3 regions of the Sabulicella flocculans genome follow, and region 3 is predicted to be linked to each of the others. Evidence: predicted binding sites of a transcription regulator. Region 3 holds the regulator's gene; each other region holds the start of a gene.

The links. Region 3 encodes LexA, which represses DNA repair genes until DNA is damaged. Its sites were predicted from a motif close to TGTTCTANNTANGTTC; they were not measured.
Region 1: the regulator LexA is predicted to act here: its motif matches at 8,720-8,735, upstream of ACI6QG_RS13080 (S24 family peptidase).
Region 2: the regulator LexA is predicted to act here: its motif matches at 7,906-7,921, upstream of ACI6QG_RS14750 (sigma factor).

What each region holds. Positions count from the first base shown of each region.
Region 1 covers NZ_JBJJBR010000013.1:79,294-89,374, reverse strand. The annotation lists gene ctaD (cytochrome c oxidase subunit I) at 1-708, opposite strand, end outside; gene coxB (cytochrome c oxidase subunit II) at 746-1,579, opposite strand; gene ACI6QG_RS13120 (ArsR/SmtB family transcription factor) at 1,781-2,107, opposite strand; gene ACI6QG_RS13115 (metal ABC transporter solute-binding protein, Zn/Mn family) at 2,191-3,156, shown strand; gene ACI6QG_RS13110 (metal ABC transporter ATP-binding protein) at 3,153-3,872, shown strand; gene ACI6QG_RS13105 (metal ABC transporter permease) at 3,872-4,708, shown strand; gene ACI6QG_RS13100 (metal ABC transporter permease) at 4,705-5,640, shown strand; gene ACI6QG_RS13095 (hypothetical protein) at 5,608-6,270, opposite strand; gene ACI6QG_RS13090 (class I SAM-dependent methyltransferase) at 6,339-7,037, opposite strand; gene ACI6QG_RS13085 (DMT family transporter) at 7,086-7,940, opposite strand; gene ACI6QG_RS13080 (S24 family peptidase) at 7,977-8,633, opposite strand; gene ACI6QG_RS13075 (hypothetical protein) at 8,783-9,226, shown strand; gene ACI6QG_RS13070 (hypothetical protein) at 9,223-9,723, shown strand; gene ACI6QG_RS13065 (hypothetical protein) at 9,870-10,081, shown strand, end outside.
Region 2 covers NZ_JBJJBR010000017.1:32,439-42,519, reverse strand. The annotation lists gene ACI6QG_RS14800 (DUF7146 domain-containing protein) at 1-1,654, opposite strand, end outside; gene ACI6QG_RS14795 (ATP-dependent DNA helicase) at 1,647-2,696, opposite strand; gene ACI6QG_RS14790 (hypothetical protein) at 2,696-2,932, opposite strand; gene ACI6QG_RS14785 (hypothetical protein) at 2,929-3,702, opposite strand; gene ACI6QG_RS14780 (HNH endonuclease signature motif containing protein) at 3,699-4,121, opposite strand; gene ACI6QG_RS14775 (DUF6511 domain-containing protein) at 4,134-4,502, opposite strand; gene ACI6QG_RS14770 (hypothetical protein) at 4,600-5,325, opposite strand; gene ACI6QG_RS14765 (ATP-binding protein) at 5,322-6,176, opposite strand; gene ACI6QG_RS14760 (hypothetical protein) at 6,176-6,661, opposite strand; gene ACI6QG_RS14755 (hypothetical protein) at 6,712-7,053, opposite strand; gene ACI6QG_RS14750 (sigma factor) at 7,087-7,665, opposite strand; gene ACI6QG_RS14745 (ImmA/IrrE family metallo-endopeptidase) at 7,965-8,702, shown strand; gene ACI6QG_RS14740 (helix-turn-helix domain-containing protein) at 8,699-8,980, shown strand; gene ACI6QG_RS14735 (hypothetical protein) at 9,049-9,660, shown strand; gene ACI6QG_RS14730 (DUF2924 domain-containing protein) at 9,934-10,081, shown strand, end outside.
Region 3 covers NZ_JBJJBR010000010.1:29,050-39,130, reverse strand. The annotation lists gene ACI6QG_RS11245 (LLM class flavin-dependent oxidoreductase) at 1-1,075, shown strand, start outside; gene ACI6QG_RS11240 (MaoC family dehydratase) at 1,066-1,521, opposite strand; gene ACI6QG_RS11235 (hypothetical protein) at 1,570-1,872, opposite strand; gene ACI6QG_RS11230 (xanthine dehydrogenase family protein molybdopterin-binding subunit) at 1,869-4,118, opposite strand; gene ACI6QG_RS11225 (FAD binding domain-containing protein) at 4,118-5,128, opposite strand; gene ACI6QG_RS11220 ((2Fe-2S)-binding protein) at 5,125-5,619, opposite strand; gene ACI6QG_RS11215 (histidine phosphatase family protein) at 5,698-6,441, shown strand; gene ACI6QG_RS11210 (NAD(P)H-hydrate dehydratase) at 6,438-7,301, shown strand; gene lexA (transcriptional repressor LexA) at 7,318-7,980, opposite strand; gene ACI6QG_RS11200 (hypothetical protein) at 8,105-8,344, opposite strand; gene ypfJ (KPN_02809 family neutral zinc metallopeptidase) at 8,447-9,325, shown strand; gene uvrB (excinuclease ABC subunit UvrB) at 9,358-10,081, shown strand, end outside.

The DNA of each region.
Region 1 (10,081 bases), on a different contig from region 3:
GGCCGTGCCGAAGTTGCGGTCGGTGATCAGCATGGTGATGGCGCCACCCAGCACCGGCACCGCCAGCAGCAGCAGGAAGGCCGTCACCAGCATCGCCCACACGAACAGCGGCATCTTGTGCAGCGTCATGCCCGGGGCGCGCATGTTGAAGATGGTGGTGATGAAGTTCGCCGCGCCCAGGATGGAGGAGGCGCCCGCCAGGTGCAGCGCGAACAGCGCCATGTCCATGGCCGGGCCGGACTGGTACTCGGCGTCCGACAGCGGCGGGTAGATGGTCCAGCCCGCGCCGGCGCCGCCGCCCACGAAGAGGGAGGCGCCCAGCAGCATGAAGGCCGGCACCAGCAGCCAGAACGAGATGTTGTTCAGCCGCGGGAAGGCCATGTCCGGCGCGCCGATCATGATCGGCACGAACCAGTTGCCGAAGCCGCCGATCAGCGCGGGCATGATGACGAAGAACACCATGATCAGCCCGTGGGCCGAGACGTAGGCGTTCCACATCTGCCCGTCGGCGAAGATCTGCATCCCCGGCTGCTGCAGCTCGAGGCGCATCAGGAAGGAGATGCCGATGCCGACCAGCGCGGCCACCAGCGAGAAGATGATGTAGAGGGTGCCGATGTCCTTGTGGTTGGTGCTGAACAGCCAGCGCGCCACGAAGCCGGGCTTGTGGTCGTGGTGGTCGTGGCCGTGGGCGTCTGCCGCATGTGCCATGGGGTCTGCCTCTTCTCGCTCTCTCAGGCCCGCGCGGTCAGCGCTGCGCCTGAGCGATGGTGATGGGGTCGGCCGGCTGGGCCGCAAGGGTCGTTCCGGCGGGCGCCGACGCGAAGCGGGTGCGCGCCGCGGCCACCCACTGCTCGAACTCCGCCGCGGGCACGGCGCGCACCACGATGGGCATGAACCAGTGGTTCACCCCGCAGATCTGGTTGCACTGGCCGTAATACACGCCCGGGCGGTCCGCCTTCAGCCACGTCTCCATGGTGCGGCCCGGGATGGTGTACTTCTGCACGCCCAGCGAGGGGACGAAGAAGGAATGGATGACGTCCGCCCCCTGGGTGATGACGCGCACGGTGGCGCCGGCCGGGATCACCAGCGGCTCGTCCACCTCCAGGTTGCGCAGCTGGCCGGGGCGCAGCTCCTCGTCCGCGATGGGACGGCTGTCGAAGTTGAAGCCGCCATGGTCGGGGAAGGCGTAGTTCCAGTACCACTGCCGGCCCACCACGTTGATGGTGATGTCGGCGTCGCGCGCGCGGTCCTGGTAGTAGATCAGCCGGAAGGACGGGATGGCGATCACCAGCAGGATCAGCACGGGGATGACCGTCCAGGCGATCTCCAGCGGGGTGTTGTGGCTGGTCTGGCTCGGCACCGGGTTGGCCTTCTCGTTGAAGCGCCAGACGCAGTAGGCCAGCAGGGCCGCCACGAAGATGGTGATGGCGACGATGATCCAGAACACCATGGTGTTGAAGGCGTGAATCGCGTCCTTGATCGGCCCGCCCGAGGCCTGCAGCCCCATGCCCCAGGGCACCGGCGCGCCGAGGTTCGTTTCCGAAGCCAGCGCCCCGCCCATCGCGAGCAGGACGGCCACCGCCCCCAGCCCCAGAACACGTCCGATCCGACCGATCACGCCATCATCCCCGCGTCGTTCGGCGGCCACCCTGGCCGCCATCTGCGCGCGCGGAACCCGTGTCCAGGCCCCGGCGCCATGCGCCCGGACCATAAGCGCAGAAGCCGCCCCGAACAAGCCCGCGGGCCCACGCCTTGCGCCGGCGCAAGCCTGTCCCACTTGTCACGATCCGGCTTCGATCTCGGCCTCCGCCACGTCCTCGGCCACGTGGTCCGCCATGTCCGTCAGCATGGAGCGGATGTGCTGGTCGCCCACCACGTAGAAGACCATCCGCCCGCGCCGGTCGGCGTTCAGCAGCCGCGCCGCGCGCAGCAGCCGCAGGTGGTGCGACACCAGGCTGGCCGAGATGCCCAGCGCCTCGGCCATCGCGCCCACGCTCACCGGGGCGTCCAGGCAGGCCAGGATGATCTTCAGCCGCGTCGGGTCGCTCATCAGGCGGAACATCTCCGCCAGTTCCACCACCTCGTCCTCGTTCACCCGTCGCGCCATCGGGGCAGCTTCGCCCGCCCCTCCCCTTGACGCAAGGACGCAGGCGCCCAAGCTGCCCCAGCACAAGCCCTTGATAACATTGGATGAATGAAAAGCTGAACACCTATCGAGGCATCGGCCGCCGCGCGCTGCCCCTGCTGGCCCTCGCCGCGCCCGCCGCCCTGCCGGCCCGGGCGCAGGGCGCGCGCCCCCTGGTGGTGGCCACCACCGCCATGGTGGCCGACATCGCCCGCAGCATCGGCGGCGCCGCCTTCACGGTGGAGACGCTGATGGGCGAGGGCGTGGACCCCCACCTGTTCCGCCCCACCCGCGCCGACCTGGCCCGGCTGCTGCGCGCCGACCTCGTGCTCGCCAGCGGGCTGCGGCTGGAAGGGCGCATGACGGAGGTGCTGGAGCGCGCCGCCGCCACCCGCCCCGTCGTCGCCGTGGCGGAGGCCCTGCCGCGCGACGACCTGCGCCGCCACCCGGACTACCCGGACGCCGCCGACCCGCATGTCTGGATGGACCCGGTGCTGTGGGCGCGCTGCGCCGCCCCGGCCGCCGCGGCGATGGCGGCGCTGCGCCCGGGCTTCGACGCCGCGCCGGGGCTGGCGCGCTTCCAGGCGGCCTGCGCCGGCCTTGCCGACTATGCCCGCCAGGCGCTGGCCCCCATCCCGCCGGAGTCGCGCCTGCTGGTCACCGCGCACGACGCCTTCGCGTATTTCGGCGCCCGCTTCGGGCTGGAGGTCGCCTCCATCCAGGGCTTGTCCACCGAGGCGGAGGCGTCGCTGGCCCGCATCGAGGCGCTGGTGGCGCAGATCGTGTCCCGCCGCGTCGCCGCCGTGTTCCCCGAGGCCTCCGTGCCCGACCGCGCGGTGCGCGCCCTGCTGGAAGGCGCGGGGGCGCGTGGGCAGCGGGTGGCGCTGGGCGGCGCGCTGTTCAGCGACTCGATGGGCCCGCCGGGAAGCTGGCGCGGCACCTACGAGGGCATGCTGGACCACAACATCACCACCATCGCCCGCGCCCTGGGCGGCACGGCGCCGGAGCGCGGGCTGCGGGGCCGGCTGTGAGCCCGCTGGCGGTGGAGGACCTGTCCGTCACTTATGGCGGCCGCGCCGCGCTGGCGGGCGTCACCTGGGCGGCGCAGGCGGGGCTGACGGCCATCCTGGGGCCCAACGGCGCCGGCAAGTCCACCTTGCTGAAGGCGGCGCTGGGGCTGGTGCCGCACCAGGGCACGGCGCGCTTCCTGGGCCAGCCGCTGGACGCGGTGCGCGGCCGCGTCGCCTACCTGCCGCAGCGCGCCACGGTGGACTGGGACTTCCCGGCCACGGCGGAGGAGGTGGTCGCCATGGCCCGCCTGCCGCGCATGCGCTGGTGGGGCGGGCTGGACCGCCCGGCGCGCGCGGCCGCCCGCGCCGCGCTGGAGGCCGTGGGCATGGCGGACTTCGCCGGCCGGCAGATCGGCCGCCTTTCCGGCGGGCAACAGCAGCGGGTGATGCTGGCCCGCGCCCTGTGCCAGGGCGCCGAGGTCTTCCTGATGGACGAGCCCCTGGCCGCGGTGGACGCGGTGACGGAGCGCGCCATCCTCGACGTGCTGCACCGGCTGGTGGCGGGGGGCGCGGCCGTGCTGATGGTCCACCACGACCTGTCCCTGGTGGCGGAGCACTTCGACCACGTGCTGCTGCTGGCCGGCCGCGTGGTCGCCGCCGGCCCGGTGCGCGAGGCCTTCACGCCCGAGGCGGTGGCCGAGGCCTTCGGCGGCCTGCCGCGGCTGCTGCCGGCGTGATGCCCGGCCACAACACCCTGGTGGTGCTGCTGGGCTGCGCCGCGCTGGGGCTGGCCGCCGGGGTGGTGGGGGTGCTGGCGCTGCTGCGCGGGCGCGCCCTGCTGGCCGACGCGCTGGGCCACGCCGCCCTGCCCGGGGTGGTGGCGGCGGCGCTGCTGGTGGCGGCGCTGGGCGGGCCGGCGCGCGCGCTGCCGCCGCTGCTGCTGGGCGGCGCGCTGTCGGCCGCCGCCGGGCTGTGGGCGCTGCGGCGGCTCACCGCCTCCGGGCGGCTGCGGCCGGACGCCGCCATCGCCGTCGTGCTGTCCTCCTTCTACGCGCTGGGCGCGGTGGGGCTCTCGGTGGCGCAGGCCATCCCCGGCGCGGCGCAGGCCGGGCTGTCGCACTTCATCCTCGGACAGGCGGCGACGCTGACGGCGGCGGACGCGCTGGTGGCGGGCGCGCTGGCGCTGGGCTGCGTCGGCGTGGTGGCGGCGCTGTTCCAGCCGCTGCGCGCCCTGTGCTTCGACGAGGCGCACGCCGCCGCGCTGGGCCTGCCGGTGCGCCGGCTGGACGCGCTGCTGCTGGCGCTGATCGGCGCGGTGACGCTGGCCGGGCTGCCGGCGGTGGGCCTCATCCTGGTGGTGGCGCTGCTGGTGGCGCCGGCCGCGGCGGCGCGCCAGCTCGCCCACCGGCTGGGGCCGGCGCTGGTGCTGGCCGGCGGCTTCGGCGCGGCCTCCGGCGTGGCGGGCGCCCTGCTCTCGGTGCGCCTGCCCGAGCTGCCGACGGCGGCCGCCGTGGTGCTGGCCGGGCTGGTGATCTTCGGCGGGGCGCTGGCCCTGGGGCGGCGCGCGGCATGAGCACCTTCCTGCAGCTGGACGCCCCGGCCCTGCTGGCCGCCGCGCTGGCCGGCGGCACCTGCGGCCTGCTGGGCGGCTTCCTGGTGCTGCGGAAGGAGGCGCTGCTGGGCGACGCCATCTCCCACGCCGTGCTGCCGGGCATCGTGGCCGGCTTCGCGCTGACCGGGCTGCGCACCGCCTGGCCCATGCTGCTGGGCGCGCTGGCGGCGGCGCTGCTGGCCACCGCCGCCATCACCCTGGTGCGGCGGCGGGCGCGGCTGGAGGCCGGGGCGGCCACCGGCCTCGTGTTCACCGGCTTCTTCGCCCTGGGCCTGGTGGGGCTGGAGCTGACGGACGCCCGCGCCGCCGACCTCGACCTCGACTGCGTGCTGTTCGGCCAGATCGAGACGCTGCTGTGGCTGGAGGCGACGGGCTGGCGCTCCCTGCTCGACCCCGCGGCGCTGGCGGGGCTGCCGCGGCAGCTCGGGCTGCTGGCGGCGGTGGCGGCGCTGGCGGCGGGCTTCGTGGCGCTGTGCTGGCAGCCGCTGCGCCTGGTCTGCTTCGACCCCGACCTGGCGCGCGCCCTGGGCCTGCGGGTGGAGCGGTGGGAGCTGGCGCTCAACGCCCTGATCGCCCTGGCCGCCGTGGCCGCCTTCGAGGCGGTGGGCTCCATCCTGGTGGTGGCGCTGCTGGCCGGGCCGGCGGCGGCGCTGCGCTTCCTCACCGACCGCTACGCGGTGCAGCTCTGGGGCGGGGCGGCGCTGGGGGCGGGGCTGGGCGTGGCCGGGGTGCTGCTGGCCGGCCCGCTGCCGGCGGCGCTGGGCGCGCCCGTTGCGCTGAACGCGGCCGGCGTCATCGGCACCCTGGCCGGGCTGTCGGTGGCGGGGGCGATGCTGCTGGCCCGCCGCCCGCCGCCGACATCAGGTCGCGAGGTCGCCGCCGCGCGGCGCTGAAGCCGGCCCGGATGGCTGCTTGCCGCCGGGCAGCGGCGCCTCGGGGCCGCGCTGGTGCGGCTGGGCGGCGCCGGGCGGCCGCGGCGCCGGGGCACCGGGCTTCGCGGGCGCCGCCCCATCCGTCTGCGCGAGCACGCAGCGGGTGAACAGGTCCAGCGTGGCGGAGGAACCGGCGAGGCTGACCGACCACGGCGTCTCGCTGCCGTCGGGAAAGGCCACGGTCATGCGGCTGCCGGCGCGGAACTGGTTGGTGAAGGGGCGGAAGGCGTCGCCCTGCACCCGCCACTGCACCATGGTGCCGTTGCCGGTGGCGCCCTGGGTGGTCCAGGGCGGGTTGCCGTCCACCGCCAGCGTCACGCGCAGGGTGGTGCCGGGCGGGATGCGCCAGCCCTGGCCGAAGGCCTGCACCACGAAGCCCGGCGTGCCCATGTACCACTTGAAATGGAGGGACCGGCTGCGGTTGGCGTTGCTGACGGTCATCCCGCACAGGCGCGTGCCGTCCTGGGACCGCCCGCCATAGGCCTCCCAAGCGCCGGCGCCGCCCAGGCGGGAGGTCTGCGCCAGCGCGGGCGCCGCGGCGGCCAGCACCCCGGCCAGGCCCAGCCCGATGCCCAGAAGCGCCCTGCCCATGCTGCCCCCTTCGCCCTCGCCACCCGTCCATGATGCCATGTCCGGGCGGCGCGGGGGAACCCGGGGCCTCAGCCGGGGTTGCGCACCTCGACCAGGGTGAACAGGCTCAGCGGCGGGCAGTGCTGCACGCGCTCGATGCGCGCGGCGCCGCGGTCCAGCAGGTCCTCCAGGCGGAAATCCGGGTGCCAGCCCAGGATGCGCGCCAGCGGCGCCGTGGTGCGCTCCACCCACCAGCGGAAGCCGTCCTCCGCCGCGAAGTGGTTCACGAACAGGAGGTGCCCGCCCGGGCGCACCACGCGCGACATCTCGGCGAACAGGGTGCGGGCGTTTGGCACCACGGAGGCGGTGAACATCGCCACCGCCACGTCGAAGGAGGCATCGGCGAAGGCCATGCCCTCGGCGTCCATCTCCAGCAGGCCGCGCACGGCGCCCAGGCGCTCCTTGGCCACGCGCTCCTGCGCCTTCAGCAGCATCTCGCGCGACAGGTCGATGCCCGTCACCTCCAGATCGGGGCGGTAGTGCGGCAGGGCCAGGCCGGTGCCCACCCCCACCTCCAGCACGCGCCGCCCGGCGGAAAGGGTCAGCCGGTTGACGGCGTCCACCGCCGCCCGGCGGCCGAAGCCGGAGACGCCGCCGAACACCAGGTCGTAGACGCCCGCCCAGCGCCGATAGGCGTCGCGCACCGAATCCGCGTCCAGCGCGGCGCGGGGGTGGGCGCGGTCGCCCTCCGAGATGCCGAAGGTCGAAATGTTGCAAATCCCTTCCAATCGGGGCGGGGACCGTTACCAAGCGCCGCCGGGGGGTGCAAGCGCCGATCAGCCGGGGCGGCCCCGCTGCGGCAGCGTGGCCAGCACCCCGCCCAGGGCGATGACCAGCGCGCCCAGCAGCGTCCAGCCATCCGGGCGCTCGCCGAACACGAGCACCCCGGCCAGCGTGGCCCAGACCAGCTGCGAATAGGACAGCGGCGCCAGCAGGGAGGCCGGGGCGCGCGCATAGGCCATGACCAGCAGCCCGTGCCCAACCGCGCCCAGCAGCCCCACCCCGGCCAGCAGCGCCCACTGCCCCGCCGTGGGCGGCGCGAAGACGAAGGGCTGCAGCAGGCTGGCCGCCAGCGTGGCGGCGAGGCCGGTGTGGAAGATGGTCACCCGCGCGTCATCCAGCGCCGCCAGGCGCCGGGTGAGGATCTGGTACCAGGCGAAGCCCAGCGCGGTGCCCAGCGGCAGCAGGTAGCCCCAGTCCGGCACGAAGCCGGTGAGGAAGGGCGGGCGCAGCGCCACCATGACGCCCGCGAAGCCGATGCCCACCCCCAGCCAGCGCCGCGCCCCCACCGGCTCCTTCAGCACCAGCGCCGCCAGCGCGATGGTCAGCAGCGGCGAGGCGAAGCCCACCGCCGTGGCGTCCGCCAGCGGGATGCGAGACAGCGCCGTGGCGAACAGCAGCGAGCAGCCCAGCAGCGTGAGCGAGCGCAGCGCCTGCAGCCCCGGCGCGCGGGAGCGCCAGGGCAGCCGGCCGAGCCAGAGCCGGAAGAACAGCGCCACCGCCGCGAAGGAGAACAGGAAGCGCGCCCAGATCACCTGCGCCGGCGGGAAGCCGCCCGTCATCCACTTGATGGAGGTGTCCATCGCCACGAAGATCAGCAGGGCGAGGAGCTGGAGCAGGACGCCGCGCAAGGCCATGGCGCAGCATAGGCGACCGCCCGGCGGCGGCTACTGGCTGGCCCAGAGGATGCGGTGCATCCACTGCACGTCCTCCAGCTCGAAGGCGTAGGCGGGGTAGGCGGGGTTCAGGCTCGCCAGCTCGATGCGCCGGGCCGACATGCGGCGCAGTTCCTTGGCCATCACCTCGCCCAGTCGGGTGCGGACCACCACGCGGTCGCCGCGGCGGATGGGGGCGGCGGGCGAGATGATGACGACGTCGCCGTCGCGCAGCACCGGCTCCATCGAATCGCCCGAGATCTCCAGCGCATAGGCGTTGGGGTCGGGGATGTCGGGCAGGGAGATCTCGTCCCAGCCGGCGCCGACGGGAAAGCCCGCATCGTCGAAGAACCCCTCGCCGCCGGCCTGCGCCAGGCCGATCAGCGGCACGCGGCGCTGCACGCCGCGCGGGGCGTTGCGCGGGGCGGAGGGCAGCGCCGCCTGGCCGGACACCAGGGCGGCGAAGCTGTCCAGCCCGACCTGGGTGGCATTGAGGACCTTGGCGACGCTTTCGGTGGAAGGCCAGCGGGCCCGCCCGTCGGGGCCGATGCGCTTGGAAGGGTTGAACGCGGTCGGGTCCAGCCCCGCCTTCCTGGCCAGGCCGGACGCGCTGAGGCCATTCTCGGCCGCCAGCGAATCGATGGCGCGCCAGATGTCGTCATGCTTCACGCTATGGACGTTTATAGGCCCATCGTCAGCAAGCAATAGGAAAATGTTGCTTTTTTCCGCTTGCCCGGCTTTGCAACCTCAGGTTATGTTCACGTTCTGTTCAGCAGGCCGAATCGGCCCGCCGGACCCAACGAACGGAGAGACTGCCCATGCCCGCTGCCCCCCGCCCCGGCCACTCGCCGGCCCTGTCCACCCTGCGCCAGGCCGTGCCCTTCGCCTCGGCCGAGGAGGCGTGGATCTGGACCATGGCGGCCCTGGTGGCCCGGCGCGAGGGCGCGCGCATCACCGCCGGCAAGGGCCTGGTCGCCCGCCCCTGCGAACCCGACGACGTGCTGAAGTGCCTGGACCGCTTGTACCGCCAGCGCCGCATCGAGATCGCCCATGCCCGCATCATGCGCATCTGGGGCGAGCGCGGCGCCGCCCCCGACCCGCGCCACCTGTCCGAGCGCGGCGATTCGCGGCTGTGGCGCGAGGCGATGAACCGCCTGGAATGGCCCCTGCGCGTCAAGGGCATCGTCGCCGGCGCCCCGGCGGCGCGGCCGGAGGAAGGGGCGGCCATCATCCCCTTCCCCGCCGCGCCCCAGGCCCGGTGAGCGGCCTTCCCGCGCCGGACCAACCCTCCGAGACCCCGCCGGGCCCGCCCGGCGGGGTCCGTCGTTTCCGGCACGACGCCGCGGCCGAGGCGGAGGTGTTCGTGGTGTTCTCCGGCCGGGCCGACCACGCCTGGCTGCGCCTGCTGCACCCCGGCTTCCGCCACTGCTTCGCCGCCCTGCGCGACCCCGGCGGCTGGACCGTGGCGGACCCGCTGACCAACCGCCTGGTGCTGACGCGCCTCGACCTGCCGCCCGCCGCCGACCTGCCGCGCTTCTACCGCCGCGCCGGGCTGACGGTGCTGGGGCCCTTCGCCCCCGCCGCCCCGGGCCGCGGCGGGCGGCTGCTGCTGTCGCCCTTCTCCTGCGTGGCGCTGTGCCGCGCCCTGCTGGGCCCCGCGGCCCCGCGCGCCTGGACTCCGCATGGGTTGTATCGCGGCCTCCGGCGTCTCGGTGAGTCTAGGAAAAAATCCTTGACTTCGGCGGTTCCCCGCGGCTAGACCACCGGTGTCAACGGGCGAGTTGCGTCCGCTGGCATCCTCTCCCCTCCGCTGCACGAACTGGAACGCCCGGGCCCTTTCGCAGGTCCCGGGCGTTCCGTTTTTGTTCGGTTGGGAACCCCCATCACCACAGGAGATGCCGCGCCATGGGAGGCCTGTTCCGCACCCCCAAGCCGGTGGTCGTCGAGGCGCCACCCCCGCCGCCCGCCGCCGCCGCCGTGCCCGCCGCCCCCGCCCCGGCGCAGGTGGCCGAGCAGTCCCGGACGGAGGCCCGCGCGCGCGTCCGCGGCGGCATCGCCGGCACCATCGCCACCGCGCCGGCCGGGGTGCTGGCGCCGCTGGCCGTCGCCCGCCGCTC
Region 2 (10,081 bases), on a different contig from region 3:
GCGCGAGCGCATGGGCGCGCTCCGCCTCGCCCGTGAAGGGGAAGTCGCCGAGCAGGTCGTCGAGGAGGAGATCGCGCGCGGCCGTGATGTTGCTCGGCGTGGGCCTCTCCGGCATCGGGGGCAGCGCAAAGCCCGGCGGCGGGCGATAGAGCAGCCGCGCGTCGGGGTGGTAGCCTGGCTCGGTCAGCAGCGTGCCACCGCGGCCGAACACCGGTGCCGTGACGATCCCGCCGAGCACGGGCAGTGCCGGATCCGGCGTGGCGACGAGAGACTTCACCAGGCCCGTGGGTGGCGGGGTCGGCACGAGATCGCCCTTGGCGTTCAGTTTGCGCCAGTCGGCGAGCTTGGCGAGCATGTGGCGGAAGCGCTCATCGCGCACCGTGACCACCGTGGGGCGACCGTCATCGTCCGGGACGACCCATGTGGGCTCACCAGCAAGCCGGAAGAGCCAGGGCGAGCGGTTCGCTCCGAGGACGAGGCTCCAGGCGCGGCCGGTGGCACGATCCAGATTGCCCTCATCCGCACGCGCGGTGGGGAGTGGATGCGCAGGCTCCACAAAGCCGATGGGCAGGTGCCGGCCGGTCTCGGATTCCAGGGTTGGCGGCTCGGGTGCGCGGCTGCGCATTGCCTGGTCGACGAGCGTGGCGATCGCCTCCGCACCGTCACGCTGCAGCATGTCGTTGAAGTCGTCGCCCGTGCGTGGAGGCATCGCGATGGACACCTCGCGCCCCTCGAGGCGGAGCTTTGCGGCGGTGGCCTCGGCAGCGCGCATGCCCGCGCCGGAGGCGTCATGGTCGGCCAGGATGACAATGCGCCTGGCCTCGGGCGGGAGCAGCGCCTGCTCGAGGCCCGTGGTGGAGAGCGCGGCCCAGACGGGCAGCCCGGGGCATGCCTGCATGGCCGCAAGCCCGGTCTCAATCCCCTCGCAGAGGCCGAGCACGCCATGTGGGCCGAGCGGGGCCAGCCGCACCGTGCCACCCCCGCTCCGGCCGAGCACCATGCGCGGCTTGGGGATGTCGGCCTTGCGGACCGTCTCGCCGTCCTCGGCGAGGTAGGTGCGGTGCACCGCCACCATCTCGCCCGCGAGGTTGCGGACCAGCGCGACCATCGCCGGATAGCCGGCCTTGGTCTCGAAGTTCGCGAGGTCGGGATGAAAGAGCAGCTCTGCGCCCTCGGGCACATGCAAGCCTCGCCCCAGCAGATAGCGTTCCGCTGCCGTGCCATGGATCGGCTGCGCATGCTCCCGGATGAAGGCGATATCGCGCGACGCATCCCGGTCTGGCTTGCGCGCCGGCGGGGGTTCCTGACGCGCGGGCCCTTCGCCGGCCCAGCCCGTCATCTCCGCCGCGTGTGCAAAGAGCGCCCGTTCCTCCAGGCCCGTGGCATGGGCCAGCGTCGAGAGCGGTCCACCGCCATCGCCGCCATCGAAATCGTGCCAGTCGCCGGCGTGCTCGCCGCGCAGCATGATCACGCAGGAGCCCGACTGCCGCGGCGGCGCGCCCTGAATGTTCGCCAGCCGCCACTCATCGCCCTGGCGCCGGCCGTTCGGGAACATGCCCGGCACCCAGGCCTGCGCGGTGTCACGCAGCCGCTGAACGATGCCCTCGAGGTCGTAGCGCGCCGGCGCTGCGCCCGCGTCGTTCAGATCAATCAAGGATCACCAGCCCGCGCTCGGCGCGCGTGATGGCGGTGTAGAGCCAGCGCCGGCGGTCCTCCTCGGTGCGGGAGAGGCCGTCGTCGTAGACGATCACATTCTCCCACTGGCTGCCCTGCGCCTTGTGGCAGGTGATGGCGTAGCCCCAGGAGGTCTCGACGAGGCCCCGCAGCTCTCGCCAGTCGCGCCGAAGGCGCTCCCGGTCGTAGCGCACGTGGTCGTCGTAATGCCCCTTGTAGAAGCGGTGCCGGCCGGGGATGGCGACGCCATCCTCGGTGGTGATGGCGGCCGAGAAGGCGAAGTCGCCCTCGTGCTGAATCTCCGCCAGCGATAGGAACATGCCGTTGACCAGGCCAAGGTCGTGGCGGTTCTTGAGGCAGATGAGCTTCTCCGCGCCGCCGGCGGGATAGGGCGCCGGGAAACCCGCGACGGCCTTCATCTGGCTGTTCAGCCAGCGCCGCGTGTCGTTGCGGCCGCAGATGACCTGGCCGCCCCGCAGCATTTGCTCCGGCCGCACCGCGTTGCGCGGAAGCTTCCAGACATGCGCGTCGTGCTCGCCGACGGGAATGTCGTGGCCCTGCCGCGCCAGGGTGGCGAGGCGGATGATGGCGCTCTCGCCGGCCTGGCGGTGAATCTCCGTCAACATCACGTCGGGCGTGGCCTCGGTGAAAGCGCCCGCGCCCTCAATCGGGGGGAGCTGCCCCGGATCGCCCAGCACGAGGATCGGCTTGCCGAAGGCCAGCAGGTCTGCGGCCATCTCTCGGCCGACCATGGAGACCTCATCCAGCACGATGAGGCTGGCGTCGCGCGCGAGGGACTGCTCGTTCAGCAGGAAGGAGGGCTTGTGGATGTCGGCGAGACGCAGCTGCAGCTTGCTGATCTGCGTCTCCGCAAAGGCGCGCTCGGCCACGCCCATACGGCGCAGATCGCGCTGCAGGTCGAACAGCTCCTTCTCGACGCGGGTGATCTCCTCGGGCGTCGCCTCCGAGACGCGGTAGATCAGGGAGTGGATGGTGGTGGCGGGCGTGCCCTTGCGGGTCATCACGAGCGCGGCCTTGCCGGTGAAGGCCGCAAAGAGCACGCCCCAGCGAAGGAGGCGTCGCGCGTCATGGGCCGCAACCCGAGTGCCTCGATCGCGGCGGCGGTGATCGTGCTCTTGCCGGTGCCGGCATAGCCGAACAGGCGGAACACCTGCTGCTGGCCGCGCCGGTGGCGGTACCACTCCAGAATGTCGGCGATGGCCGCCGCCTGCTGAGGCGAGGGGGTGACGCTGCTCATGCGGGCGCCTCCCAGCATCGCGTGGCGTAGGGACAGAAGCGGCAGAGGAAGAAATCGGCGTGGGCGGCGATGCGCGGGGGCAACTCGCCGGCCTCGGCAGCGCGGAGGATGTCGACGGCTCGGTCGGACAGGCGCTGCGCCTCGCTGGCATCGAAGGGCACCGCCTCGTGGTGCAGCGCCAGCGTGTCCCGGTTCAGCGCGGTCAGCAGCGCCATCTCGAGCTGGAGATAGGCCATGTAGAGCTGCACCTGCGCGAAGTAGATCGGCTTGGAGAGACGCAGCCCGCGCTTGACCAGGTCGGTCCATGATTTCTGGCCGAGTGCCTTGTGCTCCCAGAGGGATGGCCAGCGGATGCCGACATCTGGCCCTGCGACGATCACCCCGTCGGCGTGGCCGCGCAGCTTTCCGCCTGCAACGGCAAAGCCGAACTGCTCGCCATCCGCGCCACGGTCGCGCAGGTCGAAGCCTGCCTGGCGAAGCCATCGGATGGAGAGTGCCTCGAACTGGTGTCCCGCATCGAAGACGCGGAGGATGCTGCCGTCGAAATCGCGGCCTGCATCCTTCGGCGCGTGCGCCACCTCGTAGACCAACTTGCGGGCGCAGGCTTCGCCGACGCGGCTGCCGCCAAGATAGTCGCGAGGGCGCTGCCGCTGATGGCGCGCAACCAGCGCGGCATCGACATGCGCATTGATGCGCGCGGTGGTGTCGGCCACGCCGTGCGCGGCGCGTCCATAGACCAGGCCGGATTGGTGGTTGAGGTCGAGCGTCATGGTGCTGCGACCTTCCGACGCCCCTTCACGTAGGGGCTGTTCTCCCCGACGCGCGAACGGCAGTAGTCGAGGAAGCGAGGCGCGTTGAGTTTCTCCTTCTGAGTTCCCCACCGCAGGTTGCTGGCGCGATTGTTAGCCGCGTTCTCGTCGAGGTGCATGACCACCGCACCTTCGAATGGAGGCGGCCCGTGGAACGCCTCGGCAACGAGCCGCGCCACTTTCCATGTGCGCTCGCCGACTGTGGTGACGAAGCGCCCGTCGAGCTTGTTCCACACGCCAAAGGTTGGCGTCCCGCCGTAGGGGCGCTCTCCGCCATTTGGCATGGGGCCGCGATACGGTGTGATCATCACGCGCCCCTCGCTGCTGGCCAGAACGCCAGTCAGGCTGGGAACATCGCGCCAGACTTCACCGGTGCTCATGGCAATGCTCCCTCAGCTAAAAGGAATTGGGTCGTCGAGCGGATCGCGCTCGGCTGCCTGGCGCCGCATCGAGGCCTGGAACCCGTCGACACAGGCCTCGATGATGCGGTCGATCTCCGCCGCGCTTCGGTCGTGGAAGGGCGCCATGAGCCGGAGCTCCACCAGCACCTCGGCGAGCGGCCGGCGCGCGTCCTTGATGGCGCGCTCCTCCATCTGCGTCTTGTCGATCACGCCGGCACCCCGTCCGGCCAGCGCGCCGCCCGCTTCGCAACACTGCATGCTGCAGAAGCGGTAGCTCGGCATCTCCGCCCAGCGCAGCTGATGGGTGTAGCCGAAGCCCCGCGCCTCGCGCCCGCAGAGCGCGCAGGTGAGGCGCAGCACCTGGTCCGCGGGCGAGCAGCCGCGTGGCGGCGACGCAGGTTGGACCGCAGCGCGCGGCTGTGCCGATCGTGTCCAGCGACGACGAACCACCGGCGCATCAGCCGTTCAACCAGGATGGCCCGTTGCCGATCGGCGCCTGCAGCGGCGGCGATGCAGGCGAGGGCGCTGCCGGCCGGTCCCAGGCACGCGGAGCAGATGCGGCACTCGGAACCGTGGCCTGTCCCGCCCAAGCCGGCGGAGCCGTCACGGACGCAGCGGCCGGACGTACCAGGCGCGTGCTCGGTGCAGCCGGGACCGGCTCACCGGCCATGACCTTCGCGTATTCCGGCTCGCCCGGCAGCACGACGCGGTCCAGGCGGCTGCTGTCGCCATAGCGCGGATCGCTGGCCGGCTCGACGCGAATCTTGGCCGCGAAGGTGATGCCGTGCAGATCGGAGAGCCCGCGCAGCACCCGCTTGCCACGCGCCGCCTCCGACATGTCCTGCGGGTCCAGCCCGCAGGCGCTGTCGATCATCGCCCGGAAGATGCCCTTGGAGATCTTCCAGCCAATCGACACACCCTGCTCATCCACCTTGCCGCCGACGACGGTAAAGGTCTGCCAGAACTTCCGCCGGATATGCGGGCCGGCGGTGACGGTGAATTCGCAATCCAGCATGCGCACATCGCTGCCAGGCGTCTTGGTGGGCTTGAGCAGGCCGCGATCGTGCTCGCCCTGGCCGTCGAGCCCGCCCTTGCGCAGCTGCATCGTGACCTTCACGAAGCTGCCATCGGGAATGAGGTCGGAGCCGCGCGGCAGTTCGGCATCGTTCATGTCATAGGTCATGGCGTCACTCCCTTGGCAGCATTGGTGCTGGTGGCGTTGATCTTGCGGAGCAGGGTCGCGAGGTCGGCAGGCTCGGTCTCGCTGAGCCGGCCGGAGCGATCCTTTGCCGGCAGGCCGAAGCTGTTGGCGGCGGTGCACACAAAGCGCCGCTCGGTCCCGCGCTCAGGGTCATGGCGCCAGGCGTCGCCGTCCCGCGAAAACAGCCCCATCGTGACGACCTGATCGACGATGCCCGGGAGTTCGCGCGCGGCCTTGCCGCCCTCCATCTGCGGCTGCCACGTGACCTTGCCGAACTCGTCAGTGACCTTCTCCAGAATGCCGACCATGATCGTGGTCTTGCCGGGTGCGTGCTGGAGGTGCTTCAGCAGGCCGATGACCTCGCGGGCGAGCAGGCCGTAGGCGCCGCGGGTGTCGGGTTTGCCGGTCTTCTCCGAGAAGGCCTCAGGCCGGGTCTTGGCCCAGGCCATCGCTTGGCGCGTGAGATCGGTGATGCTGTCCAGGAACACGATGGATTTGCCGGTAAGCAGCCGCACCAGGTCGGGATGCGCCGCGGTCAGGTGCTGGTAGTGCGCCTCCGAGAAGAAGCCGTTCGGATCGGCGGCAGGGTTCACGCCACCGATCAGGCAGGCGAGGTCGATCGCATCCTTGAAGCAGCGAATGGGGATGCTGTCGCCGGGCCAGTCCTGGACGGACTTCATGCCAGCCTCGAGATCCACGCAGAGCGTGGTCTCGTGCGGCAGCGTCTTGACCAGCGTGGTCTTGCCGACGCCGCTCGGGCCGAACAACGCCATGGTGGTCTTGTTCGCGACGGCGGAGAGACGCTCGTCCGCGGTGACGATGCGCAGCGGCATCAGCGCGCCTCCCTGGTGGCACCATCCGGCGCGTACCCGCCGTCGCGCAGCTCGCGCTCGGAGCAGATCGTCAGGCGGTAGACCGCTCGGCCAGTCCGCACCGTGCGGGCCGGCTCGAAGGCCTGGCGGATGCGCTCAGGCCAGGCGGCGTAGGCGCGCTCCGAGACGCGCAGCGCCGTCTCGATGTACTCGGCCGGGTCCTCGCCGCCCGCGCGGATCTGCTCGGCGAGCGCGGCGAGGCGCCGACCGTCCCACTCCACGCGCTTCGGGAGCTCGACCGCGACCTCCACCGCGCCGTCCTGGAACCGCACCGTGCCGGTGTCCTTGCCGGCGGCAGCGCGGGCGCCGATGGCGCGCTGCTCGTAGCGCAGCGCCACCGCGGCCTCGATCCAGTCCTGCAGGCGCTTCGCGGCCTCGACCGCCTCGCGCGCGTCGGCCTGCAGCAGAGCGAGGTGCTCGGCCGGCAGTGCTATGACCTCGCCCACGGGCAGATGACGGACGCTGTCGAGCGTCGGCCGATTGCTGCGCCCCTCCATCAGGCGGCCTCCGCCAGCAGGAGCGGCAGGACCGCGGACGCGATGCGGCGCGGACGGCGGCGGGCGACGAGGATGTACTCGTAGTCCTCGAAGCCGCGGCGACGCTGCAGGAGGTCGGCGAGGCCCGCCTCCGCCAGCTTCCAGGCGCGGTTCGCGAGCCGCGCGAGGGCGGTGCGCTGCTCGATGGGGAGGCAGCCGAGCTGCGGGCAGAGCTGCCGCGCCAGGGCGCCTCGGTGGTAGACGAGGGCGTCGCCGGGGCCGGCGGCGCCGAGCCAGGCGCAAAGCGCCGCCTCGCTGAGCGGGCGCTGCGTGGTCGGGGTGTCGGGGATGCGTGTGTCCATACTCGGCCCTACCCAGGCTCTTGCCGATCCGTCTCAGGCCACCGCGGTGATGCCGGCGGCGAGGAGCCGGAGGCGCATTTCCGCTACGCGGCGGTAGAGCACCGAGCGAGGAAGCGGGCCGCGTCGGCCGAGCTCGTGCGGGGTGTGCTCGACCAGGGCCGCGCAGATCGGATGGTCGCGCCCGTCGAGCGCGGCGCCGGCCCGGTCCAGATCGAGCCGTCGCTCGACCGCGGCCACGGCATCGGTCTGCTGACCGCACCAGGCGGCATAGCCCTCCGATTCCGGGATCACCTCGGCCAGGGTGAGGTGCTCCTCGCCGGTGCCGGGCAGCGGGTCATCGAGGCCGCGCTCGTCGCGCGCGGCGCGCTCGCGACGGAAGCGCTCGGCGAGCCGGATGCCGCGGTGCCGGAAGCAGACGGTGGCGAAGGCCTCGAGGGAGCCGCGGGCCGGGTCGAAGGCAGCGAGCCGGCCGAGCAGGTCGAGCAGCATCTCCTGCTGCACGTCCTCCCGCTCGTGGGTGGGCAGCCGCGCGATGCGGCAGACACGGTGCGCCTCCCGAGCCGCGATGGGGTGGAGGCGCGAGAGATCGGCGAGCGAGAGTGGCTGCGGCATCGGCGGGACGGCTCCGGGTGGGTGGGCTGTAGCGCCCGGAAACAATCACGCCACGGAGCCGCGGGTGGAGGCGCAATGGGGCGGAATGGGGAATTGGACGCCGCGCCGATCTATTCCCCAATGCAGTATCAATAACTTAGGCCGCGGAGCCCGACACCGCTGGACGAACATCGCCCCATTCGCACCCGCGCTGGTGCGTGCTCGCCCGGGCCGTGGGAACGGTGGATATCGGGGAGAAGCGAACAAGAGAGGAACATAGTCATTGACGAATCGCGCAACGATCTGGCACGCCTCGGGGCATGACGATCGTCGTGCAGTACCCGCACCACGCCGCCTCCGGCGCGCCTCGGCCGCTCTCGGCCGAGGCGCTCTGGGCCGTCGCCGCCCAGGTGCGCCGCCAGGCCATGGCCGGGCACGAGGGCTTTGCGCTGGGCGCTGAGGCCCTGGTCGCCGCGGCGCGCGAGGTCCGCGCCAACGGGCGCGCGGTCGCCGTGGCCTGGGACCTGGCGCATCCCGTGCACGACGAGGCAGGGGTGCCCGTGCTCGGCGTCTGCGAGACCGATCCGGATCTGCCGGACACCGCGCTGGTGTCGGTCAATGCGCGCATGGTGGCCGGCCGGCCGGATCTCGCCGCCAGCACCGCGGCGCACGAACTCGGCCACGTGCTTTTCGACATACCCGCCGCCCTGGGGGCGCCGGCGCGCCGCTACCGCTCCGTCACCGCCGACCCGGACGCGCTGCTCGACCGCACCGCGGCCGCCTCCGAGCGGCGGGCGAACGAGTTCATGGGGGCGCTACTCGCCCCGCCGGTACCGCTGCACCTGCGGCTGCTCCTGCATGCGCGGGCGGAGGGCTTGCGCACCGTCCACGCCGCGCACCGCGGCCGGCAGGGCAGCCGCGTGCTCGCGGCGGGCAACCCGCCCGACGCGTTGGCAGGCGTCGTCGCCGCCGTCGCCGGCGACTTCGGGGTATCGGATCGGTTCGTGCGGGTGCGCCTGGCGCGCTACCGTCTGGTGGAGGGAGGGATGCTGCCGTGAGCTTCGGGTCGGTCGTGCGCGAGCGCCGTACCGCGCTCGGCATTGGGCTCAACGACTTCGCCGAGCGCCTGGAGATCTCGCCGGCCTACTGGTCGCGGATCGAACGCGACCACGAGAAGCCACCGCGCGACGAGCTGATCGAGCGCGCCGCCGCCATCCTCGGCGTGCGCATGGACGATCTATTCGTGGAGGCGCAGCGCCTGCCGCCCGACATGCGCAAGGACATGGCCAAGGTAGTGCTCGCGTACCGGCGGATGCGGGCCATCAACAAGGGGTAACTGCGGTGGCGCCGAGGATCCTGAGGAAGCCTTGCTACGGTCTGGCGGAGCTGTGCCAGCGCTGGTCGGTGACCGAGCTCGACATTGCGAACTTCGCCATCGCCGGCGAGCTGACGCTGTCGGTCGTGGTGGTCAGGCTGCCGCTCGAAGAGGGCTCCGTCGAGGAGATGGAGGATGGGCACTTCGTGGACATCCCCGAGCGGCAGCATTGGTTTACCGGCACGCTCGACCTTTGGCCGCACGACGTCTGGCAGGTGATGACGGCCGGTGGCCATGACGTCACGTCGTTCCGAGCGGACCAGGGTCGCTATCGCAGTCTGTGGTCACGTGATGCCGACACGGACGCCTTCAACGTGCCCCGAGACAGGCTCGTCCTTCGCCACGTGGAGCTCGAGCGCTTCGAGGCGGCACAGGAGGTGGCAGCGGCCGCGCCACCACCGCCGCCGATCCGCGTCGGAGCCCGGGGCGCGGCGCCGAAGTACGACTGGGACGAGTTCTGGTGCGAGGTCGCCGTGTCGATGCAGTTCGACGGCATGCCGGCGAGCCAGGCCGCGATGGTCCGGCGCATGGAGGACTGGTTCGCCGCGCGGGACCAGCATCCCGACCGCAGCACCGTGAAGAAGAAGATCGCCTTGCTGTGGCGGCGGCACCAGGAGGCGCTTGCCCGCCTGCCGGCCTGAGCGGTGGGACGGATTACCGGGGCGGCGGGTAGGTCCATGTGTGAGCACCCGACCGAAGCCGCACACGAACCTGCACCTGCCGCCGCATCTTCGCGAGGTATGCGACCTACTCGCGCGCGGCCTGCTGCGGCTGCGCAGCCGCGCTGCCGAGGATCTCGCGCGCGATGCCGAAGACGGCCGCGGGCTCGGAGACGTTCGCCTACACTCCACCGCCCGGCAGCGCGTCCATGCGAACCCCAGGAGAAAGGGAGTCGCATGACCCGACCATCGAACATGAAGGCGAAGCAGGGCAGCGCCGCGCCGCCGGCGCCCATTGTGCCGAAGATCCCGCCCGCGCAGGTCCTGCCGCGCCTCGCGGCGCTGCAGACAGCGACGGCGACGGAGCTGAAGGACCAGTGGCGGGCCCTGTTCGGCAAGGAGC
Region 3 (10,081 bases):
CATGGCGGCGGCCACCACCCACCTGGGCTTCGGCGTCACCGCCAACCTGTCCTACGAGGCGCCCTACCTGTTCGCCCGGCGGATGAGCACGCTGGACCACCTGACGGAAGGCCGCATCGGCTGGAACATCGTCACCGGCTACCTCGACAGCGCGGCCCGTGCCATGGGCCTCGTCCGGCAGATGGCGCATGACGACCGCTACGACATGGCCGACGAGTACATGGAGGCCGCCTATGCCCTGTGGGAAGGCGGCTGGGACGACGACGCGGTGCGCGCGGACCGCGCCGCCGGCCTCTACGCCGACCCCGCGAAGGTGCGGAAGGTGCGGCACGAAGGCCCGCAGTTCCGGCTGGAGGCGCGTCACCTCTGCGCGCCCTCGCCCCAGCGCACGCCGGTGCTTTACCAAGCGGGGGCCAGCGCGCGCGGGCAGCGCTTCGCCGGCCGCCATGCCGAGGTGGTGTTCCTCAATGGCGGGCCGGCGCCGGCCGTGGCGAAGCAGGTGGCGGCGCTGCGCGCGGCGGCGGCGCCGCGGCGCATCCGCGTGCTGGTGGGCGTCACGCCCGTGCTGGGCCGCACCGCCGCCGAGGCGCAGGAGAAGCTGGCCGACTACCGCGCGCATGCCAGCACGGAGGGCGCGCTGGCCCATGCCGCGGCCTCGCTGGGCATCGACTTCAGCCGCTTCGACTGGGATGAGCCGATCACCCAGGGCCCGGGCAACGCCATCCAGAGCAACGTGGCGGCGATGACGGCGGCGGGCGGCGGCACGCTGACCAAGCGCGGCTTGGTGGAGCGCTTCATCCTGGGCAGCCGGCAGGTGCCGCTGGTCGGCAGCGCCTCGGAGGTGGCGGACGCGCTGGTCGCCTTCCTGGCCGAGACGGGGGCGGACGGCTTCAATCTGTCGCGCACCGTGGTGCCCGAGTGCTGGACGGATGCGGTGGAGCTGCTGGTGCCGGAATTGCAGGGGCGCGGCGCCTTCCGCACCGCCCATGCCCCCGGCACGCTGCGGGAAAAGCTGCTGGGCGCCGGGCCGCGCCTGGAGGCGCCGCACCCGGCCGCCGCGCACCGTCAGTCGTAGACCTGGGCCAGCGTCTCGGCCACCAGGCAGGGGCGCGGGCTGCCTTCCAGCTCCATCTCGTTCTCCAGCGTCACCCGCACCCCGCCGGCGATCGGCTCCACCGCCTTGCAGGTCAGGTGCAGCCGCACGCGCGAGCCCGCCGGAACCATCGCGGTGAAGCGCACCTTGTTGGTGCCGTAGTTGATGGCGCGCGAGCGGTTGACGACGCGATAGACCGAGGGCGCCAGCCGCGGCAGCAGCGACAGCGTCAGGAAGCCGTGGGCGATGGTCTTGCCGCCCGGCATCTCCTTCGCCGCGCGCTCGACATCCACGTGGATCCACTGGTGGTCGCCCGTCGCCTCGGCGAAGAGGTCGATGGTCTTCTGGTCCACGGTGAACCATTCGCTGGTGCCCAGCTTCTTGCCGACCCAGTCGGACAGGGCGGCGGGCGTGGCGATCTCGAGCATGGCAATCCTCCTCCGGGCAGCATCGCCCGGAGGGGACGGCGCGTCCAGTCAGCGCGCCGGGTTGGTCACGCCGCGCGCGCGCACCCAGTCGTTGAAGGGCATGCGGTCCACCCGCACCAGGCAGGGCCCGCCGGCGGCGGCGTCATGGCGGAAGGCGTAGATGTAGATGTCGTTGCCCTGGACCATGACGCGGCAGAACCCCTCCTCCGGCTTCGGGTCGTCATCCGGGCAGCGGTCGAGGTCGAGGTGCGGCACCTTCTCCTCGAAGCCCGCATAGGGGATCCAGCATTGCGCCCCCTGCCCCAGCGCCGGCAGCGGCGCCAGCAGCAGGGCCGCCAGCCAGGCCCTCATGCGCGCGGCGCCTTCAGGCCCAGCACGCGCTCGATCGTCATCGGCAGCTCGCGCATGCGCCGGCCGGTGGCGTGCCAGATGGCGTTGCCGATGGCCGCCGGCGTGCCGCAGATGCCGATCTCGCCCAGGCCCTTCACCCCGATGGGGCTGGTCAGCCGGTCGCGCTCCTCCACGAAGATCACCTCGATGCCCTCCACGTCCGCGTTGGCGGGCACATGATATTCCGCGAGGTTGTGGTTCATCCAGCGCCCCAGCCGGTGGTCGGCCTGGCTTTCCTCATGCAGCGCCATGCCGATGCCCCAGACGGTGCCGCCGATGATCTGCGAGCGCGCGGTCTTGGGGTTGAGGATGCGCCCAGCCGCCACCGCCTGCACCACGCGGGTGACGCGCACCTGGCCCAGCTCCTCGTCCACCCTCACCTCGGCGAAGACCGCGGCATGGGCGTGGGAGGAGTAGCGCAGCTGCGTCATCATGTCCGGCCCGGCCTTGCCATCGGCCACCAGCCGGTCGCGGCCGGCGGCGCGCATCACCCCGCCCAGCGGCAGGGCGCGCCCGGCGTCGCTCCAGCGCGCCACGCGGCCGCCGGCGAAGCGCACATCCTCCAGCGAGGCGCCGAGCAGCTCGCCCTGCGCCTGGGCCAGGCGCAGCAGCTCCGCCTTCAGCCGGGCGCAGGCATCGGCCACCGCCGAGCCGGCGGAGGCCGCGGTCCAGGACCCGCCGGACACAGGGGCGTAGGGCAAGGAGGAATCGCCCAGCAGCACGGTGACGCGCTCCATGGGCAGGCCCAGCTCCTCGGCGGCGATCTGCGCCAGGATGGTGTAGGTGCCGGTGCCCAGGTCGCCGGTGGCGACGCCGACCGTGGCGTTCCCCTCGGCGTCCAGCAGCACCCGGGCCTGGTGCTTCTGCATCTGCGCTTCCCAGGCGCCGGTGGCCATGCCCCAGCCGACCAGCTCCCGCCCCTGCCTCATCATGCGCGGCGCCAGCGGGCGGCCGGCCCAGCCGAAGCGCGCGGCGGCGAGCTGGTAGGCCGCCAGCAGCTCCTTGGATGTGTGGTGCTTGCCGCTGCTCTCGTCGGTGTCGGCGTGGTTGCGCAGGCGCAGCGCCAGCGGGCACATGCCCAGCTTCTCCGCCAGCTCGTCCATGGCGGATTCGGCGGCGAACAGGCCGGTGGGGGCGCCGGGGGCGCGCATGTCCAGCGGCGTCTCGATGTCCAGGTGGACGAAGCGGTGGTCCAGCTTCACGTGGGGCGCCGGGTAGAGCAGGTTCACCCAGTTCACCACCGTTTCCTGGTATTCCTCGTAGGAGGAGGTGGCGGCGATCGCCTCCTGCTTGATGGCCAGCAAGGTGCCGTCCGGCCTGGCGCCCAGCGCCATGTCCAGCACCGTCTCGGGCCGGTGGCCGATGGACCATTGCTGGTCGCGCGGCAGCACCAGCTTCACCGAGCGCCCGAGCGCGAGCGCCGCCATCACCGCCAGGAAGCACTGGTGGTGCGGCCGCAGCCCGGAGCCGAAGCCGCCGCCCAGGAAGGGCGTGACCACGCGCACGTCGTCCTTCTTCAGGCCGAACACGCTGCACACGTATTCCTGCGTGTTGGTGACGCCCTGGATCTTGTCGTGGATCAGCAGCTTGCCGCCTTCTTCGACGATCACGGTGGTGGCGTGCGGCTCCATGGCGTTGTGGTGCTCGGCGCCGTGGACGTAGCGCGCCTGCATCCGAACCGGCGCCGATGCCAGCGCCGCGTCGGCATCGCCCTTGGGCGCGGGGGGTGGGCTGGTGCCGGACCGCTTCTTGGAAGGGTGCCGCGCCCTGTCCAGCCGCGCCGCCAGGTCGGTGTGGCAGGGCTCCTCGGCGTAGGAAACCTCGATGAGGTTGGCGGCGAAGCGCGCGGCCTCGTAGGTCTCGGCCACCACCAGCGCGATGGCCTGGCCACTGTGCAGGATGCGGTCGTCATGGAGCGGCCGCAGCGGCTGGCCGGGCGGCGCCACCTGGTCCTGGTAGGCGCTGCCGCGGAAGGCGGCGGAGGGCCGGTTCTCGTGCGTGAACACCGCCACCACGCCGGGCACCGCCTCGGCGGCCTCCGTGCGGATGGCGCGGATGCGGCCGCGCGCGATGGCGCTGCCCAGGGCATGGGCCTGCAGGATGGGGGTTCCGGCGGCGAAGTCGGCCACGTAGCGCGCCGCGCCGGTGACCTTGGCGGGGCCGTCCACGCGGTCGCGCGGCGTGCCGATGACGGGGTCGTGCAGCATCAGCTGATCGCCTTCTCGACATGGGATTGCGGCGTGCCGGCCGCCGCCTGGTGCAGGGCGCGCGGGATGGCGCGGCGCGCCAGCTCGACCTTGAAGTCGTTCTCGCCCTGGCCCTGCGCGCCGTGCAGCAGGCGTTCCGCCGCCGCGGCGAAGGCGGGCTCGTCGGGCGCGCGGCCTTCCAGCAGCGCCTCGGCCTCCGCCACCCGCCAGGGCTTGTGGGCGACGCCACCCAGCGCGACGCGCGCCTTGGTGATGCGCCCGCCTTCCAGCGTCACCGCCGCCGCCACCGACACCAGCGCGAAGGCGTAGGAAAGGCGGTCGCGCAGCTTGAGGTAGGTGCGGTGCCCGCCGGTCTCCCAGGTGGGGATCTCCACGGCGGTGATCAGCTCGCGCTCGCCCAGGGTGGTGTCGCGCCAGGGCTCGTCGCCGGGCAGGCGGTGGAACCCGGCCATGGGGATGCGGCGTTCGCCTTCCGGCCCCTGCACCACCACCACCGCCTCCAGCGCCGCCAGCGCCACGCACATGTCGGAGGGGTGGGTGGCGATGCAGGAGGAGGAGGCGCCGAGGATGGCGTGGATGCGGTTCACCCCGCCGATCGCCGGGCAGCCGGTGCCGGGCTCGCGCTTGTTGCAGGGCGTCTGCCGGTCATAGAAGTAATGGCAGCGCGTGCGTTGCAGCAGGTTGCCGCCGGTCGTCGCCATGTTGCGCAGCTGCGGCGTGGCGCCGGCCAGGATGGCGTCGGCCAGCAGCGGGGCGTGGCGCTGCACCAGCGGGTGCGCGGCGGTGTCGGCATTGGTGGCCAGCGCGCCGATCCGCAGCGTGCCGCCGCTCTCGGTGATCTCGCGCAGCGCCTCGATGCGGCCGAGGTCGAGCAGGGCCGGCGGCCGCTCGACGTCGTACTTCATCAGGTCCACCAGGTTGGTGCCGCCGGCCAGGAAGCGCGCCTGCGCCGTCTTGGCGGCGATGGCCAGCGCCGGCGCCTCGGGGCGGGAGAAGCTGAAGGGCCTCATCGGGAAGCGGCCTCCTGGATGGCGGCGACGATGTTGGGATAGGCGCCGCAGCGGCAGATGTTGCCGCTCATCCACTCGCGGATCTCGGCTTCGCTCCTCGTGTGCCCCTCCTCCAGCAGCGCCACGCCGGAGCAGAGCTGGCCGGGCGTGCAGTAGCCGCACTGGAAGGCGTCATGGGTGATGAAGGCCTGCTGCAGCGGGTGCAGCGTGCCGTCCAGCGCGGCGAGGCCCTCCACGGTGCGGACCTCGCTGCCCTCCTTGCTGGCGGCCAGCACCAGGCAGGAATTCACCCGCTTGCCGTCGAGAAGGACGGTGCAGGCCCCGCATTGCCCGTGGTCGCACCCCTTCTTGGAGCCGGTGAGGCCGAGATGGTCGCGCAGGGCATCGAGCAGCGTGGTCCAGGGCTGCAGGCGCAGCCGCCGCGCCTCGCCATTCACGGTCAGCGTGACCGCGAGCGTCTCGGGGCCGCGCGGGGACAGGTCGTCGGGCATGGGGGCCTCCCTTGGGGTCCGCCGGGCAACGCGGGGCCGGGGCGGCGCGTTGGCGTTGCGCTTCATGGGAAGGTGGCGATGGCGCAGCGCTGGCCCGAGCGGCTCTGGGTGGTCCGGCATGGCGAGAGCCTGGGCAACGTGGCGCGCGACGCCGCGGACGCCGCGGGCGCGCACGTGATCGAAACCGGCGGGCGGGACGTGGACGTGCCGCTCTCCCCCCTCGGCGAGCGCCAGGCGGCGGCGCTGGGCCATTGGTTCCGGGCGCAGGCGCCGGAGGTCATCCTGTGCTCGCCCTACCTGCGCGCCCGGCGCTCGGCCGAGATCCTGCGCGACGCCGCGGGGCTGGACGTGCCGGTCTGCGTGGACGAGCGCCTGCGCGAGAAGGAGTTCGGCATCCTGGACCGACTGACCCGCGCCGGCATCGAAGCCATGCACCCGGACCAGGCGGAGCTGCGCGGCATCCTGGGCAAGTTCTACCACCGGCCGCCGGGCGGCGAGTCCTGGTGCGACGTCATCCTGCGGCTGCGCTCGGCGCTGGACACCATCGTGCTGCACCACGCCGGGGAGCGCGTGCTGGTGGTGGCGCACCAGGTGGTCGTGCTGTGCATGCGCTACCTGCTGGAGCGCATGGACGAGGAACAGGTGCTGGCAGTGGACCGCGCCGGCGACGTGCCGAATTGCGGCGTGACGGAGTACCGGCTGGACCCGGCGGCGGGCCCGCATGGCGGGCTGGTGCTGCACCGGGCCAACTGGGTGGCGCCGCTGCGCGAGGAAGGCACCCCGGTGACGGCGGAACCCGAGCGGGTGACGGGGGCGCGATGACCGACGTGCTGGACGAAGCGTGGCTGCGCGCCAACCCCCTGCCCCCGATGGAGGCGGCGACCGACAAGGATTCGCGCGGCCGCGTCCTGCTGGCCGGCGGCTGCCGCGAGGTGCCGGGCGGCATCCTGCTGGCGGCCGAGGCGGCGCTGCGCGCCGGTGCGGGCAAGCTTCAGGTGGCCACCGCGGCCGCCGTGGCGCCCGGCCTGGCGCTGCGCCTGCCGGAAGCGCGCGTCGTCGCCCTTCCGGAAACGGCGGAGGGCGGCATCGGCCCGGCAGCCGCGCCCCGGCTGGAGGAGCTGGCGGCGCGGGTGGACGCAGTGGGCTTCGGCCCCGGCATGATGGACCCGGAGGAGGCCGGCGCCCTGGCGCGGGCGCTGCTGCGCGGGGTGCGCCGCCCCGTCGCCTTCCTGCTGGACGCCGCGGCGATCTGCGGGCTGGAGCCGGACAGCATCGGCCGCCACGGCGGCCGGCTGGTGCTGACGCCCCATGCCGGCGAGATGGCGCAGATGCTGGGCATCCGCCGCGCCGAGGTGGAGGAAGATCCGCTGGACGCCGGGCGCCGGGCGGCGCGGCGCTTCCAGGCGGTGGTGGTGGTGAAGGGCCAGCACAGCCAGGTGGTGACGCCGCAAGGTGCCGCATTGATGGTGGAAGGCGGCGGGGTGGGGCTGGCGACCTCGGGCAGCGGCGACGTGCTGGCCGGCGCCATCACCGGCCTGCTGGCGCGCGGCGCCCCGCCGCTGGTGGCGGCGGGCTGGGGGGTGTGGCTGCACGCCCAGGCCGGGCGGGCGCTGGGGCCGCCCGGCTTCCTGGCGCGGGAGCTGCCGGGGCAGTTCCCCGCGCTGCTGGCGGCGGCCGGCTGAAAGCGGCCGCCCGCCTTCAGTGGTACTTGCGGATCAGGCCGACCAGCCGGCCCTGCACCTTCACGCGGCCGGCGGCGAAGATGCGCGTCTCATAGGCCTGGTTGGCCGGCTCCAGCGCCACGGCGTTGCCGCGCTGGCGAAGGCGCTTCAGCGTCACCTCGTTGTCGTCGATCAGCGCCACCACGATGGCGCCGTTGTCGGCGGTGTCGCCCTGGCGGATCACCACGATGTCGCCGTCCAGGATGCCGGCCTCCATCATGGAGTCGCCCGCGACTTCCAGCGCGTAGTGCTCGCCACCCACCATCAGGTCGGCCGGGACCTCCACCATCTCGGTGGGGTTGCGCAGCGCCTCGATCGGCGTGCCGGCGGCGATGCGGCCCATCAGCGGCAGGGCGCCGTGGCCGGGCCGCACCGGGATGGAGGGCTGCGTGGCGGCGCGCCGGGCACGCACGGCGTCCAGCTGCGTGACCTCGGCGCGCGGCGGGCGCGTCAGCTCCTCGGGCAGGCGGACCACCTCCAGCGCGCGGGCGCGGTGGGCGCGGCGACGCAGGAAGCCCCGCTCCTCCAGCGCGGTGATCAGGCGGTGGATGCCGGACTTGCTCTTGAGGTCGAGCGCGGCGCGCATCTCCTCGAAGGAAGGGCAGAAGCCCGTCGCGGTGAAGTGCTTGTGGATGAACATGAGCAGCTCGTGCTGCTTGCGCGTGAGCATGGGCGGGGGTTCCCCATCGAATCGCCTTATGTTCTAGGTAGGTTCCCCCATGCCGGTCAACAGAAAGTTGTCAGGGCGTTCTATTTTTCCCGGCTCAGAACGGCTCCGCGCGATCCTTGCGCAGCAGGCGGGCGAACGCGGCCCGGCCGCGGTCCTGCCCTGTCACCGCGTCGGCGAGGCCGTCCAGCCAGCCGGCGAACCACGCCTTGCCCCAGTCCCCGGTCTGGGCCATCGGGTTCTCCAGCACGCTCGCGCCGTCGGCGAAGGCCTTGCGCCCGGCGGCGTAGGCGTCGTCCGTCACGAACAGGTCGTCGGGGTCCACATCCTCGGGCATCGTCGCGTCCTTGCTTGGCGGCGCATATCATCCGGTGCCACGCTGACGCAAACGGAAGCCCGGCGCGCGCGTTCGCGGCAGGGACAGGGTGGAGGGCCGGCCATGCGGATGGATGACGAGCGCGAGAGCCAGTATGTGGAAGACCGGCGCGGCCAGGGTGGCTTCGGGCGCGGCGGCTTCCCGATCGGCCGGGGCGGCATCGCCGGCGGCGGCATCGGCGTGGTGGTGATCGCGCTGATCGCCATGTTCCTGGGCGTGGACCCGGGCGTGGTGCTGAACCAGCTGGATGGCGGCGCGCCGCCAGCGCAGCAGCAGGCACAGGCGCCGGCGCAGCGCCCGGCGGCGGATGACGAGGGCGCGCGCTTCGTCTCGCGCGTGCTGGCCTCGACGGAGGATGTCTGGACCCGCGAGTTCCAGCGCGCCGGCCGTACCTACGAGCCGCCGCGGCTGGTGCTGTTCTCCGGCGCGGTGCAGTCGGGCTGCGGCACGGCGCAGGCGCAGATGGGGCCTTTCTACTGCCCGCTGGACCGGCGCGTGTACATCGACCTCGACTTCATGGCCCAGCTGCAGCGCCGCCTCGGCGCGCCGGGCGACTTCGCGCAGGCCTATGTCATCGCGCACGAGGTGGGGCACCACGTCCAGAACCTGCTGGGCGTGCTGCCGGCCACCCAGCGGGCGCAGCAGCAGGCCGGCGCGCGGTCCGAGGCCAACGCCATCTCCGTCCGCACCGAGCTGATGGCGGACTGCATGGCCGGCTTCTGGGCGCAGCGCGCGCAGGAGATGCGCGGCATCCTGGAGCGCGGCGACATCGAGGAAGGCCTGGCCGCCGCGGCCGCCGTGGGCGACGACCGCATCCAGGCCGGCCACGGCGCGGTGCGGCCCGAAAGCTTCACCCATGGCAGCGCCCAGCAGCGCGTCACCTGGTTCCGCCGCGGCCTGCAGGCGGAAGGCGTCGCGGCCTGCGACACCTTCCGGGGGTGATTTCCGGGCGCTGATGTTCCATATCCGTTGCCATGAACATGCTGGCCCCCGTCCTGTTCACCCCGGTCCGCCGCCCGATTCCCGAGCACGGGCCGCGGCTGGAGGTCGTCTCGCCCTTCGCGCCCAACGGGGACCAGCCGCGCGCCATCGAGGAGCTGATCAGCGGGCTGCGGCAGAACGAGCGTGACCAGGTGCTGCTCGGCGTCACCGGCTCGGGCAAGACCTACACCATGGCCAAGGTGATCGAGGCGGTGCAGCGCCCGACGCTGATCCTGGCGCCGAACAAGACCCTGGCGGCGCAATTGTACGGGGAGATGAAGTCCTTCTTCCCCAACAACGCGGTGGAATACTTCGTCTCCTACTACGACTACTACCAGCCGGAGGCCTACGTCCCGCGCACGGACACCTACATCGAGAAGGACTCCCAGATCAACGAGCAGATCGACCGGATGCGCCACGGCGCCACCCAGGCGCTGCTGGAGCGGCGCGACGTCATCATCGTCGCCTCCGTCTCCTGCATCTACGGCATCGGCTCGGTCGAGACCTACTCCAAGATGGTGGTGAAGCTGGAGCGCGGCGGGACGCTGCCGCGCGAGGCGCTGGTGAAGGGGCTGGTGGAGCAGCAATACCGTCGCAACGACGCCGCCTTCGCCCGCGGCTGCTTCCGCATCCGCGGCGAAAGCGTGGACATCTGGCCCGCCCAGCTGGAGGACCGCGCCTGGCGCATCTCCCTGTTCGGGGACGAGATCGAGGACC